DNA from 2 places in the Rhizobium sp. SVR5-2C genome. Region 2 is predicted to be linked to the other one. Evidence: predicted binding sites of a transcription regulator. Region 2 holds the regulator's gene; the other holds the start of a gene.
What was found. Region 2 encodes LexA, which represses DNA repair genes until DNA is damaged. Its sites were predicted from a motif close to TGTTCNNNNTGTGTTCNG; they were not measured.
Positions count from the first base shown of each region.

Region 1: ACPYOI_RS17470 (PA0069 family radical SAM protein) is a predicted target of LexA. The motif match lies at 1,920-1,937, and genes of this name have one in related genera.

Region 1 covers NZ_JBNDHT010000056.1:27,799-32,006, forward strand. Annotated here, with positions in the region: gene ACPYOI_RS17465 (ribonuclease HII) at 1-448, opposite strand, end outside; gene ACPYOI_RS17470 (PA0069 family radical SAM protein) at 695-1,852, opposite strand; gene ACPYOI_RS17475 (glycosyl transferase) at 1,992-2,510, shown strand; gene ACPYOI_RS17480 (hypothetical protein) at 2,691-2,993, shown strand; gene moaB (molybdenum cofactor biosynthesis protein B) at 3,041-3,592, opposite strand; gene ACPYOI_RS17490 (4-(cytidine 5'-diphospho)-2-C-methyl-D-erythritol kinase) at 3,595-4,208, opposite strand, start outside.
Region 2 covers NZ_JBNDHT010000009.1:59,350-63,557, reverse strand. Annotated here, with positions in the region: gene kdsA (3-deoxy-8-phosphooctulonate synthase) at 1-204, opposite strand, end outside; gene ACPYOI_RS04555 (VOC family protein) at 201-1,079, opposite strand; gene lexA (transcriptional repressor LexA) at 1,286-2,002, shown strand; gene ACPYOI_RS04545 (ComEC/Rec2 family competence protein) at 1,983-4,208, opposite strand, start outside.

The DNA.
Region 1 (4,208 bases), on a different contig from region 2:
CGCCCTTGACGACTGCTTGCCCGGGGCATTCCAATCCGGGAGGGACGTCGAGCCCATCAGTGAGGACATAGTTCGCCTGGATCGCGAGGCCGCAGATCGCCCGGCGCATCGCATCGAGGCTTGCCTTGCGGATGTCCGTGAGGTCTATCCGCGTGGCACTGGACGATGCGATCGAAACAGTCGCCGTTGCCAGGATCTGTACGAAGAGCTCTTCGCGCCTTTGCGCCGAAAGCTGCTTGGAATCATTCAGCCCTTCGGGGATGCGCTTCGGATTGAGAATGACGGCGGCGGCAACGACCGGCCCGGCAAGGGGGCCGCGCCCTGCTTCGTCGGCGCCTGCGACCGGCCAGTGGCCGGCCCTGCGTGCCTTCAGTTCCAACTTGAAGTCGGGAACGAGCGGCACCTCTTCGAAAAGCAGAGGAGAATCGGGTGACGTGCGAGCTTTCATGGACTGAATCTCGCACGCCAACCCGATTTCCTGCAAGCCCCCGGATCAGGGCGGCGTACCGGGGGGCTTGGGCCGCGGGAGGGCAGGGGACCCGCCGCGGCGGCAGGGGCCGAGGGCGGCGGCCTCCTGCTGGGTAACTGTTAACTGCCTGCAGCCTTGCCCGGCTGCCAATTCAAACGGCTTGTTTGCCGCTCAGCTTCGCACGTCACGCGAGCGCATGCGCCGCGTATCCGATGCCGTATCCTCTCAGAGGAGCGACAGTTGCACGCCACTGCCATCGGGCGGCACGAAGAGATCGTCGCGAAGCGGCATGCTGCGCCTCGTCATACCAAGCCTCTTCGTCGCCATCTCGAAGCGGCGGGCGATCTGCCAGGCGTAGGGTCCGGCGCCTTTCATGCGCTTGCCGAACTCGGCGTCGTAGTCCTTGCCGCCGCGCATCGAGCGGACCAGCGACATCACATGCCGGTAGCGGTCCGGATAATTCTGCAAGAGCCAGTCGCGAAAAAGCGGAGCGACCTCCAGCGGCAGGCGCAGGATCACGTAGCCTGCTTCCAGCGCGCCGGCGGCCTTCGCCGCGTCGAGGATACGTTCCAGCTCGTGATCGTTCAGCGCCGGGATCACCGGTGCGGCCATCACCGAAGTCGGAACACCCGCCTCCGTCAAGGCCCGGATCGCCTCCAGGCGCCGCCCGGGCGTCGAAGCGCGCGGCTCCATTGTGCGGGCAAGCTTCCGGTCGAGCGTCGTCACGGAGAGCGAGGCGCGCACCAAACCCTTCGCTGCCATCTCCTGCAGGATGTCGATGTCGCGCAGGATCAGCGCTGACTTGGTGACGATCGAGACCGGGTGGTTCGCCTTGTTCAGCACTTCGAGGATCTGGCGCATGATGCGCCATTCCTTCTCGATCGGCTGATAGGGATCGGTATTGGTTCCGATCGCGATCACGCGTGGCTTGTAGCCCGGCTTGGCAAGCTCACGTTCCAGAAGCTTGGCCGCATCCGGCTTGGCAAAAAGCTTTGCTTCGAAATCGAGACCTGCCGAAAGCCCCATATAGGCGTGGGTCGGCCGGGCGAAACAATAGATGCAGCCATGCTCGCAGCCGCGGTAGGGATTGATCGAGCGGTCGAACGGGACATCCGGCGATTCGTTACGTGTAATCGCCGTGCGTGGCTTTTCGATCTGCACTTCCGTCTCGAAGGGCGGCAGCTCTTCAAGAGTCTGCCAGCCATCATCGAAAGCCTCGCGGCGCAGCGGCTCGAAACGTCCGCTCGGATTCAATCCGGCCCCGCGGCCGCGGCGTCGATCCACCTCGACACGGAGGCCCGACGAGGCAATCATCGCCTCGGCAATATCTGCCGTATTGGCAGGCGCAAACGCGGCCTGGCCTGCAAGGGACTGTTCGTTCATCGGATTCTCCTGCGGCGAAGACGTTGCCTTCTTCCGTTTTCGATGATTAAATTCCTATCGGCAAAAGGAGAACATTGCAAGAACAAAATGAGGAAAAGTGGTGCTGGCAAATATTTGTGCACCGCATTATAGATAGGCAATGTTGACGGTTGTTCTTGAGTGCCAGGATCAGGAGCCCGAGCTGGCGCAGACATTGTCGGCGCTGGTCGCCGGCGCGGTCGAAGGGCTTGTAAGCGACGTGGTCGTACTTGATCACGGCTCGCGCGACGGCACGTCCGGGGTGGCGGATGCAGCGGGGTGCCGGTTTCATTCGCAGTGGGATATCACGGATATATTGCGCGCGGCGCGCGGCGAATGGTTGCTTTTCGTGGAGCCTGGTGCGAGACCGCAAGCCGGCTGGATAGACGAGATCGCCGAGTATGTCTCGCTCAACAAGGGGCCGGCGCGCTTCACCGCCTCTCGGGGTTATAAGCGCCCGTTCTTCGAGCGCGTCGGCCGTTCGCGACCGCCGCTGGAACTCGGGCTCCTCCTGCCGAAAAAGCAGGCGATCGCCACCGCAAGAAGCGGAATGCATCTTTCGGAATTCGCCAAAGGGCAGAAGCTGCGCCAGCTTTCGAGCGAACTGATTCCGTCCTGGGTTGCCCGCGCTGCGCGATAGTAGCTGGCGCACAAACATGGCGCTCAATACGATTTTGCGCTATAATTCTTCCATGGTGCCGCCGACGCGTTAGCCGCGCGGCGGTCGACCATGGAATGCCGGCGGACGGCAGAACAGGTCAGCGGAAGTCTCCTCTTCTGCCGGGTTTCCGGCGAAAGGAGGTGCGTCGTGCTACGCACTATGTTCCACGGCCTGCTGGGCGTCATCGCGACAATATTGGTGGTCGCACATCCGCATTCGGCAACGGCGCAGACGATGCGTACCTGCGCGGGCCGATCCGAGGTCATCGATTTCCTGGATAGGAACTTTTCCGAAAAGCTCACGGCGGTCGGCAAAATCAACCACAACGCAGTCCTTGAGGTTTATGCTGCTGAGAGCGGCACCTGGACGCTGATCATCACGGACGATCACGGCATCAGCTGCTTCTTGTTGTCGGGCGAGCAGTGGCAAACGATGCCCTCTCTACCCAGCGTGCACACATAGCCATCGCAGGCCGTTACCCTTGGCGCTGCGGCAACAACCCTGCCGTTCTACTTCGCCGTCCCGCGCCTCAGGTGCTCGTCGAGCCGCGGCATGATCTCCACGAAATTGCAGGGCATGTGGCGGTAGTCGAGCTGAGCCTTCAAAATGCCGTCCCACGCATCCTTGCAGGCGCCCGGCGAGCCGGGAAGCACGAAGATGAAGGTCGACTTGGCGACACCCGCCGTTGCTCGGGACTGGATCGTCGATGTGCCGATCTTGTCATAGGAAATGCGGTGGAAGACTTCCGAAAAGCCATCCATGCGCTTTTCAAAAAGCGGCTCCAGCGCCTCTGGCGTGACGTCCCGGCCGGTAAAGCCGGTACCGCCGGTGGTGATGACGACGTCGATGCCGTCGGTTTCCGTCCAGGCGTTGACCTGGGCTGCGATGGCCGCCTTGTCGTCGGGCACGATGGCGCGATCCATCAGCTTGTGACCGGCCTCGGTGATCCGCGCGGCAAGCGTGTCGCCGGACTTGTCGTTCGCCAGCGTGCGCGTGTCCGAAACGGTCAGCACCGCGATGCCGACGGGGATGAAAGGCCGCTGTTCGTCGATACCCGCCATCATCAGTCTCCAGAAAGCGTTTCCGTTGCCTGGAAATACCAGTCCGGCCGTTCGCTGTGAAGCTTCGCCGCAGCAGCTTCGGCTGCTTCGATCGAGCCGAAGATGCCGAAGCACGTCGCGCCGGATCCGGACATGCGGACAAATTTCGCGCCTGCTTGCTTCAACAAGGTCGAGACCTGTTCGATCTCTGGGACAAGTTTGCGCACCGGCGGCTCCAGATCGTTCCGGTTCGCCTCGATCGTCGCCAGCCAGTCGCCGGTTCGAAGATCGAGCGGCGGGTTGTGTTTCTCCGTGAGCAGTCGGAAAATCTCCGGCGTCGAGACCGCCTTCAGCGGATTGGCGAGCACGATTGCAAAAGGCGGCAGAGCAACGGCCTCGATCTTTTCGCCGATCCCGCGCGCAATCAGCGGCCGGCTCGTCAGGCACATGGGAACATCGGCCCCGAGTTTGACAGCAATCGCCGACAAAATGTCGCCAGGCAGACGGATGCTCCACAGCCGCAGGAGACCACGCAGTGCCGCCGCGGCATCCGCTGAACCGCCGCCGATGCCGGAGGCGATCGGCAGGTTCTTTTCAAGATGGATATGAACCGGTGGCGCATGGTCGCCCTGCGCAA
Region 2 (4,208 bases):
GTTCGCCTTGTCGAAGGACGACTTGTAAACGAGGCCGATGCCGAGCTTCTTGCAGAGTTCGCTCAAAACGCCGGCGACCATGAAGGCGTGCTCGCGGCTTTCCATCTGGCAGGGACCGGCAATCAGCGACAGCCGGCCGCTGTTGGAAAACACAACGCGCCCGGCGCCTTCGCCGACTGCGACTTCGGAGTTGGTATTGCTCATGGGGTCTCCTCAAAGGCGAAGATTGCACCCTGGCCGGGCGCAGGCTTCACCAGAACTCTGTTGCTGATGCGTGTATAGGTCATCCCGTTAGCAGCCAGAAGGGCCTCTGTCACGGTAATATCTCGGGTGCGGAAAACGATGGCGCTGCCGCGGAGCCCCTTGTCGGCCAACGGCTGTGCGACATCGAAATAGGCTTCCATCCCCTCCTGAGACAGCAGACTGATTTTGACGTTGGGAGTTGTGACTGCGAGGCCGAAACTGGTGCTCTCTACCTTTGCCCCGGACGCCGCCAGTTGGACGAAAGAGCCAAACGCTTCTGGCTCCGGCGCGCTTAGCACGACCTCCCGAATACCGGCTACGCCATTTTCGTGTTTTTCCAGCGCGTCATGGTTGGCGGGAAAGGCATTGATGCGCTGGCAGGCAAAGAGAAAGAAATCCGGCGCCCTGAGATCGGCCGCAAAAGCGAGCTTGAAGGCGCCGGTCGATTGCGAGCCATCCGGCATTTCGATCGGACGCGAAAACTCCAGCATGTCGCCGCCGCTCTGCCTGGCATTCATGAAGGCAGAATGATCGGCGTCCGCATCCTCTGTGCTAAAAGCGACCGCAGAAAACCCGTCATTGCCGCACCGGAAGCGAAAAGCCTGGTCGCGCGCCACAAAAACATTGCCCCCGCGCACGGATGTTTCACATTTCTTCGCATTCTCGATACCAAGCGGCTCGAGATAGGTCTTGTCGGCAAAGAAGATGCAAGCGTTCTCCGTTCCGAACGGGTGGCCGCCCTCTGGCGCAATGGTAAATCCCAGCCTTCCCAGCCGCTCGCGCGCCAGGTCGATGTCCGTGACCGGTAGGACAAGGTGATCCAGTGGATGAGGCATCGGGCGCGTCTCCATTTTTCCAGTGCTCCAGATTTGCGCGGCCTGTTCCCCCGATGCAAGCTGCAAGCGGTGACCCGGCAAACAAAAAGTCCCAAAATGAATGCACTTCAGAAAAAGTTTTACCGAAATTTAGGTACTTGCGGAACACATATGGAACATATAGTGTCTGTTCTGGCTTTGTTTCACGAATCTGGGGTTAAACTTCGATGCTGACGCGCAAACAACAGGAGCTTCTCCTCTTTATTCATGAGCGGATGAAAGAATCCGGCGTCCCGCCATCCTTCGACGAAATGAAGGATGCGCTGGATCTCGCCTCCAAATCCGGCATCCACCGCCTGATTACGGCGCTTGAGGAGCGTGGTTTCATTCGTCGCCTACCGAACCGGGCTCGCGCACTTGAGGTGATCAAGCTTCCGGAGGCCTACAGCCCGAGCATTCAGCCGCGCCGCGGCTTTTCGCCAAGCGTCATCGAGGGTAGCCTCGGCAAACCGCAGCCGGTAGCAGCCCCGCCGAAGCCGGCGAACGAAGACAACAACAGTGCTGTTTCCGTTCCCGTCATGGGCCGCATCGCGGCCGGCGTGCCGATCTCGGCAATCCAGAACAATACCCACGACATCACCGTCCCCGCCGATATGCTGGGGTCGGGCGAGCACTACGCACTTGAGGTCAAGGGCGATTCGATGATCGACGCCGGCATCTTCGACGGCGATACGGTCATTATCCGCAATTCAAATACCGCAAACCCCGGCGACATCGTTGTCGCACTGGTCGATGACGAGGAAGCGACCCTCAAGCGGTTCCGCCGCAAGGGAGCCTCGATCGCGCTTGAAGCCGCAAACCCGGCATATGAGACACGTATCTTCGGGCCGGACCGCGTCAAGGTTCAAGGCAAGCTCGTCGGCCTCATTCGCCGCTATCACTAACCGGCAACGCATCCCCGGCAAATGTGCCACTGCGCCAATCATAGGCGCGGTGCCGGCTCCAGGGGCGGTCGAGTGTTTCGAAAGCGGTTGTGACGTCTGCGGCGCCGTTTCCAAAGCGTAACTCGACGGCGCCGGTTTTCCTCAGGGTTTCGCCGGTAAACAGCATTGCTCCGGATCGGCAGGTGCCGGACCGCAGCTTGACCGGCGTCACGACGATATCCGCTGTGTCGCAAGCCGGGCCGAAATAGGCCGCATTTTCGATCACTGCGAGGATGGAGCCGTTCTCGAGCTCTGCCGTGCACCAGGCTTTTTTGACGCAGGTGAAATGGCCTGCCGAAGCGGCGTTCCGCATCGCATCTCTTGCTTCTTCCTGTTGCGTCGGAGAAAGCCTCAATCTCTCCCCGTCTTTTGCCGAAGGCGGGGCCGAGGCGGTATCAAGCAATTTTGGCGGCCGGTGGTCATCGATAACCAGCGCTCGTTTCCACTGGTCGAAAATGAAATCCGGCGGGCGTTCGCGGTTGGAGGCGAGAGCGGATTGCCTGACGATTGCAACAAGACTTCCATCTTCGGCAATCACGACATCTGGCGCGGCTCTACCGGGCATGAGCGCAACGGCAAGCGTTGAACCGGCGATGATCGCTGTTCCCATATGCCTAAGCCGGGTGCGCAGCAGCGTGAGCAGCAGGAAGCCGGCGACCGCTGCCGGAAAATACCAGCCGGGCAGCCTGCCCACGCCGATGTCGCCGCCCCAGGACGACACCGTCTTGGCAACCGCGATTACGAGATCGAGACCGAAACCCACCACCTTCCACGGCAGCACGTCTAGCCCGAAGGGCATCAGCAGCATGGCAAGCAGGCCTGCAGGCATGATGACGAAGGAAATGATCGGCATGGCCGCGAGGTTGGCCGGCAGACCGTAGGCCGTCAGCCGGTGGAAATGCTCGATCGAGAACAATGCTGTCGAAAAGCCGCCGATGACGGATGTGAGCAGGATTCCGCCGAGAAAACCGGAAACGGAAACCAACAGCCGAAGCGATCGCATTTTTGAAAAAGGGCTTTCGCGCATCGGCCGCTCCTTCCAAAGCGCATATCCCGCGACCAGCGCCAGAGTGGCGGCAAAGGACATCTGAAAGCTCGGACCCATGATTTCGGAGGGCGAGATTGAGATGATGAGGAGTGCCGAAAGCGCGACATTGCGGAGGCTGATGGAGGGCCGGTCGAAGAAGACTGCAACCAGCATGATTGCCATCATGATGAAGGCGCGTTCGGCCGAAACGGCAAAACCTGAGATCAAGAAGTAGGCCGTCACCGCCGCCAGAGCACCCGCCGCCGCAATCTTTTTCGTCGGATAGGCCTGAGCGACACCCGGAAAGAGGCTGAGTATCGAACGGAATCCGACAAAGAAAATACCCGCCGACAGCGCCATGTTGAGCCCGGAGATTGCGATGATATGGGCAAGACCGGACTGACGGAGTGCCTCTGTCGTCTCGCTGGAAATTGCCCGGCGCTCGTCCGTCACCAGCGCGGCGGCAAAAGCACCGGTGTCACCGGGCAGGATCGACCTTATGCGATCGCCAATACTGCTGCGCAGGCGATAGAGCCATTCCAGCCAATTTTCGCCGAAATTTCGAGCGTCCTCCTGCCCCGGTGGCACCGGCACTGGCGCACCATAGAAAAAGCCGTTGGCGCCGATGCCGTCAAAATAGGTCTTGACGGCAAAGTCGTTCAAGCCCGGGAGCGCTGGCCCGGCCGGGGGCGTCAATCGCGCCCTGCCCTTCAGCCAGGTGCCGGTCTCGAACTCGGCTTTCCGCCCTCGTGCAACGACGGTAACCCGCGCCGGCGGCCGCTTCAACAACGGCTGCTCCGTGGCCCGGACAGATAGAACGTAACGCCATCCGCCGCGGCCATCGCCTTCCCGCCGCTCGACCCGGCCGGTCAGCGTCGTGGTCACGGCGGAATCGAGCATCAGCGTTGCCGCGCGCCGCGTCTCGAATTGCGCGGCCAATATGCCGCAAAGGATGAGCGCAAGCGCCGTCAGGACAGCGCGCAGCACCTCACGGTTGCGATTCGTCACGGCGAGCGCCGCAAGCATAAAAAACAGGCAGAGGCCCGAGGAGCGCATTGAAACGCCGCCGCCGGCGACAAACCAGATTGCCGCACCCAGCCCCAGAAAGACGGGCGCAAACAGCAGCCGTGCGCCATGCGC